One region of the Companilactobacillus metriopterae genome, then DNA from elsewhere that is predicted to be linked to it. Evidence: predicted binding sites of a transcription regulator. Region 1 holds the regulator's gene; the other holds the start of a gene.
What was found. Region 1 encodes NrdR, which represses ribonucleotide reductase genes. Its sites were predicted from a motif close to ACACNATATATNGTGT; they were not measured.
Positions count from the first base shown of each region.

Region 2: a site for NrdR is predicted at 1,289-1,304, ahead of nrdH (glutaredoxin-like protein NrdH). Genes of this name have one in related genera too.

Region 1 is NZ_CP024610.1:1,229,385-1,232,604, reverse strand. Features, by position in the region: gene mutM (DNA-formamidopyrimidine glycosylase) at 1-137, shown strand, start outside; gene CS873_RS08315 (hypothetical protein) at 214-339, shown strand; gene coaE (dephospho-CoA kinase) at 462-1,082, shown strand; gene nrdR (transcriptional regulator NrdR) at 1,069-1,539, shown strand; gene CS873_RS06175 (DnaD domain protein) at 1,543-2,892, shown strand; gene dnaI (primosomal protein DnaI) at 2,892-3,220, shown strand, end outside.
Region 2 is NZ_CP024610.1:332,550-335,769, reverse strand. Features, by position in the region: gene CS873_RS01545 (guanylate kinase) at 1-174, opposite strand, end outside; gene CS873_RS01540 (DUF2187 family protein) at 266-475, shown strand; gene CS873_RS01535 (LVIS_2131 family protein) at 505-1,125, opposite strand; gene nrdH (glutaredoxin-like protein NrdH) at 1,414-1,644, shown strand; gene nrdI (class Ib ribonucleoside-diphosphate reductase assembly flavoprotein NrdI) at 1,644-2,039, shown strand; gene nrdE (class 1b ribonucleoside-diphosphate reductase subunit alpha) at 2,014-3,220, shown strand, end outside.

The DNA.
Region 1 (3,220 bases):
GTCATAAAGGAAATATGCAAGCTTTATTGCAAGTATATGGTAAAGAGGGAACTCCATGTCCTAGATGCGGTACAGAGATTGAAAAGATCAAAGTAAACGGTCGTGGAACTCATTTTTGTCCTAATTGCCAAAAATAAATGCTTGCATTAGTTTGGCAATCAGAGTATTGTACTGGATATTCGCTACCGAATTATTTCAATTGGAGGTAAACAAATGAATTATCGTGTTCAACTAAACACGGATTCTCAATTGTTTACTGTTGTAGATAAGTACAATAAAAATGTATTTGCGAACGGTATAACAATCGAAGAAGCCGTCGAAAAATTTAAACGAATATAAAAATAAACCTAGCTCATGTTGAGTTAGGTTTTTTGTATTATTTAAGAATATTGTTTGCAAATCTAATATGATTTATAATTACACGAGAGATATGTGTAAAAAATTAAGTCTGCGAGGTAACTATGAGTTTAATTTATGGTTTGACCGGTGGCATTGCAACTGGAAAAAGTACCGTCGCTAAAATTTTGCAAGAAAATAATATAGAAGTATTTAGTGCCGATCAAGTAGCACGAGATGTTGTTAAACCAGGAACATTAGGATTAAAACAAATTGTTGAAACTTTTGGAACTGAGATTTTAAATGAAGATCAATCACTGAATAGAAAAGAATTAGGTTCGATAGTTTTTAAAAATAAAACTGAACTGGATAAGTTGAACAAAATTAATGGTCCACTAATTAGAACTGAGATTTTAAATATCATTAATAATGTCAAAAAGAAAAAAGATGATAAAATATATGTCTTTGAAATTCCATTATTGTTTGAATTTAACTATCAACAATATTTAGATGGGACAATTTGTCTTAGTATGCCGAAAGAATTACAGACAAAAAGATTAATGGATAGAGATAAGATATCAGAGGAACTAGCACAACAAAAAATATCTAGTCAGATGCCAATTGAAGAAAAAGTGACATTAGCAGACTACGTTTTTGAAAATACTGGAACTATAGATGATCTAACAAAAGAAACTAATAATTTAATAAAAAAATTAAGAGGTCACATAAATAATGAATTGTCCTAAATGTCATGGCACATCTTTGAAAGTTTTGGATTCGAGACCTTGTGAGGACGGCATGTCAATTCGCAGAAGAAGATTGTGCGAATCATGTGGTAATAGAATTACTACCTATGAAAGAATAGAAATAACACCAATTTTAGTAGTTAAGAAAAATGGTGATCGAGAATCATTTGATCGTGACAAAATATTAAAGGGTCTCGTTCGCTCCTCTGAAAGAAGACCAGTAAGTATCGATCAACTAAATGAATTAGTAGATCAGGTTGAGAATGAACTAATTAAGACAGGGAAGAGAGAGATTGCTTCTCAAGATATAGGCGAGATTATTATGAAATTGTTATCTCAATTAGACGATGTAGCCTATATTCGTTTTGCAAGTGTTTATCGCGAATTTAAAGATATGAATGGATTTATGCAAGAAGTACAAGAAATGATAAAAAATGAAAAAAGTAAAGAGGGTTAGTTTGTGGATATAGAACCAAATAATAATTCTTCTAAATTGACACCCATGACGGGCTACTGGTGTTTAAAAAATGGAGAGTTGAGTGATTACAATCAAAGAGTCTTTACTGACTTGTACCTTCCTTTAGTCGGAGCAGAAGCTCTGGCTATTTATCTTTTACTAATTCAAAAAACTACAGATAAAAGAATAGTTACAGAGAGATCCAATCACGCTGAATTATTGAGTTTGCTTGATATCGACTTAAAGTCTTTTCAAAATGCGCGAATTAAACTCGAAGCAACAGGATTAATTAAAAACTACCGTAAATATGATGAATTGGGTGAATACTACATATATGATTTATACTTACCTTTAAACCCAAGTGATTTTTTCAGGGATGATTTATTGAGCATCTTCTTATATGAAAAAATTGGTCAGAGTTTGTTCAATAACTTAGTGAAAAAATATTCTGTTAACCGAGATATATTAAATGATGCAAAAGATCAGACAAGTAAATTTTTAGATGTATTCAGATTGAATTCGGAAGATTTAATAGATACACCTAATGATGTAAGTATTGCTCAAAATAGTATGCAATCAACTCCAACTAAATCCATTGAACTGAATAGTCAGAAGAATTTAGATTTTGACTTGATAATCGATCGAGCTTCACAGTTATATCGAATTGAAAAAGAAGATATTAACCTCAATAAGGATTTGATTGAGAACTTAGCTACATTTTATGATTTAGATGAAATTGTTATAATTGACTTGTTAGGTAGAACCATGGATATCATTACTAATAAGATTGATCCTAGCCAGTTGAAAAATATGGTTCAGCAAAGATTTGAACAGCGTGTTAATATTCAAACAAATGAAGTAACTGAGACTACTTCACAGTTAAATAGTAACTTTAATCGTGATGATCAATTACTCATTAAACAGGCAAAAGAATTAGCACCAGCAGAATTTTTAGCTTCAGAAAAGCAAAAAACAGGTGGATTCACCGGTACAGTTGAGTCTAGAGCACTAAGAAATCTTGCAATGAATACAAGTTTAAGTCCCAGTGTCATCAACATATTAACGCATTATTCTTTACAACAGAATACAACGTTAAGCTTGCCATTAATGGAAACAATTGCTAATGATTGGCAGCAAAATAACATCAAAACCCCAGAAGATGCATTGAAGAGGATACAAGAGTCAAGAAGCAAACCTAGAAATCCCAAAAGACGTTATCAGAATCAAATATCCAATAATGGTAGAGTTGAAAAAGGAACAGATTGGTCTCAAGTAAAAGCAAGACCTGTTGAACAATCAAATCAAGATATTCAGGAACGTTTAAATAGAATTAGGCATAAGGAAAACAACTAATGGAAAAAATTGGCGACACAATCAAGAAACTCATGGATACATCTAATAGAAATGAGCAGTTTAAAAAGTTGATGTCTGATGCACTTAATGACCCAGATGTACGCTCTTTTTTAAATGAACATGAATCTGAATTAAGTAATGAAAGTATTGCTAAAAGTGCAAGTAGCATTTATGAATTCTACAATCAGAAGCATAATTCTAGTGAACTATCAGATCAATTTGTTCCCAGTCTGATTGTTAATAATCACAATGTGGAAGTAGCATATTCTCCAAACGCCAAGAGAATTGCGGAAGAAAATTCTAAAGATTATTCATCAAGTGTTAGATT
Region 2 (3,220 bases), 650 kb from region 1:
AAATGAATTTATCGATTCAAAATAGTAGTCTATGCCATTAACTTCTCCATCACGAGGCTTTCTTGTCGTATGAGTAATGACACTAGGTATATTATATTTATCTTTTAAATATTGGCTGACTGTGGTTTTTCCTGTTCCACTTGCTCCTGTGATTACAATAACTTTTTTACTCATAAAAAATTTCCATTCTATATAAATTGAAATATTCTCTCTATTATATTATTATACAGTGACGTTAAGTAAATAATTTTGGGAGTCAGTATATATGAAAATTGAAGATTTAAAAATTGGTGAAACATACAGCTGTGAAGTTGAAGAGGACATGGACTTTCCTTTTAAGGGTAAAGTAGAAAAAGTTTATGAACATTCAGCATTAGTTGAAATTACGGATGTTGATCCTAAAGATGAAACAAATAAAATGGAACTTAACAACAAAATAGTTGTAAGTATTAAAAACATCACCGCAGTAAAATAAAAAAAATGACCTCTTAAGGTCATTTTTTTTTATTTATTATCTGTTTTAATAAATGATCTATCTGGAACACGTATTACTCTGTACTCAGAAGCAAGCTTTCCTGCGTTCATTCCTAGTCCATTTATGAAATTTTTCTTATATCTTGCCTGTCCAGTTATTACATATGCTCTTGTATATTTATTATCATATTTAGAAATATCTTTTTTGTTCCACTTCATAGCTACACGTGGGACATTCAAAGGCATAGTTGCATCTGATAATGTTGCATACTGACTAGATACTGAATAGTTTGAATCATCTACACGATATTTATAGACATCAATATTCGAGGATTTATCTCCATCTATCTTTACATAGTAACCTTTTCCTGTTGCATCTGTCTCAACTCTTAAAGGTTCATACTTATATGTGATTGCATAATTTGAAGATGATTTTGTATCTACTTTAGTAAAGAAGCTGACATACAACATCCCTACTACTACTGCTATTAAAGCTATCATTTCAGCAAAGTCTATTGCCAAAATTCCAGCCGATATTTTCTTTTGACGATATACGAGTTGCCTTAAATGTCTTCCTCTAATATTCAAAACTACAAATATCAATAAAGCTAATACGATTAACCAAGCAAAAATCCCTATCAAGTTCCACATATATATGTCCCTACCCATTCCACGGAAAATTTTATTAATGTCAAGTCTAGTACTTTAAAAAATTTACAATATAATTATCTTTAAGGTCAATTTTATCATAAATAAATTTTAGGATAAATTTAAATAATTTAAACTTTTCTTAAGATTTTGAAAATTGAATAATGTACTATATATAGTACTTCCTGAAGATTTTTTTACTATATCTTGTATATTTCGAGTATTAGTAATTGATTTTAGGAACACTTGTTCTATACTAGAAACATCAAGTTCATTAAGGGGATGACAGAAATGAATAGTATTGTAGTATACAGTAAAAATAATTGCATGCAATGCAAGATGACAAAGAAATATTTAAAAGAGCACAATGTTAATTTTGTGGAAAGAAACATCAATGATCAACCAGAATATCTTGATGATTTGAAGGCCCAAGGCTTTCAGAGTGTACCAATCGTTATGAATGAAAACATTAACCCAATTGTAGGATTTAGACCAGACAGCCTTAAGGAACTGATTGACTAATGACACAATTGGTTTTTTATTCTATAACCGGTCAAACTAGACGTTTTATCTCTAAACTTGACTTACCTGAAAACCAAGTAATTGAAATAACTGATGACAATCCTCTTATAAATATGACTGAGGACTATATCCTACTAGTCCCAGCCTATGAAGATGATATGATGGATTCTGTGATCGATTTTCTAAATTTCGAAAACAATTCTGCAAATTGTATAGGTGTTGCTGGTTCTGGAAATCGTAATTTTAATACTCTATATAATCAAACTGCTAGAAAAATTGCTCAAGGACTAGAACTGCCAGTAATATTTGAATATGAATTTAACGGCACCGAGAAGGATGTTAATAACTTTAAGAAAGTGGTACAGGAATTTGGGACTAAACACACTAGATCTTAATAAAGTAAGTTACTTTAAATTAAATAATGAAATTAATATTCCAGTAAACAATTCAATTCCACTGCACAAGGATAAAGAAGCCATTGAGGCTTTTTTAAATGAGAATGTTTACCCTAATACTATGGAATTTCTTTCTTTCAAAGACAGAATTCAATATCTACTTGATAATGATTTTATTGAAGAAGAAGTTATCAATAAGTACTCAATTGAATTTATAGAATCACTATATAACTCACTTAAGAAGAAAGATTTCAAATTCCAATCATTCATGGCAGCATATAAATTTTTTAATCAATATGCTCTTAAAACAAATGATGGCGATCTTTACCTTGAAGATTATGAAATGCGAATCCTTTTCAACTCATTATTGTTTGCCAATGGAAATGAGGAACTAGCTAAGTCTCTTGCAGAAGAGATGATCTCTCAAAGATATCAACCTGCTACTCCTTCATTTTTAAATGCAGGACGCAAAAGACGTGGCGAATACGTCTCTTGTTTTTTAATTCAAGTGACTGATGATATGAACAGTATTGGTAGATCCATCAACAGTGCCTTACAACTTTCTCGTATTGGTGGTGGAGTTGGTATCACACTGTCAAATCTTCGTGAATCTGGATCACCAATTAAAGGTGTAGAAAATTCTTCATCCGGTGTAATCCCAGTTATGAAATTGTTAGAAGATAGTTTCAGTTACTCTAACCAACTTGGCCAACGCCAAGGTGCTGGTGCAGTATATCTAAATGTCTTTCACCCAGATATCATCGATTTTCTTTCTGCTAAAAAAGAGAATGCCGACGAAAAAATTCGTGTTAAGACATTGTCACTAGGTATCATTGTTCCTGATAAATTTTATGAATTAGTTCGTAACAATGAAGATATGTATCTATTCAGTCCCTACTCAGTTGAACGTGTTTATGAAAAACCATTTTCATATATTGATATTACTGAAGAATACGACAATCTGGTTAAAGACGAAAGAATTAAAAAATATAAAATCAGTGCCCGTGAGTTAGAAGAAGAAATAAGTAAGCTACAACAAGAATCTGGTTATCCATACGTTATCAATATCGATACAGCAAATCGTGCTAATCCTATTGACGGAAAAATTATCATGAGTAATCTTTGTACAGAAATTCTCCAAGTTCAAACTCCTTCTGAATTAAATGAAGCTCAGGAATATG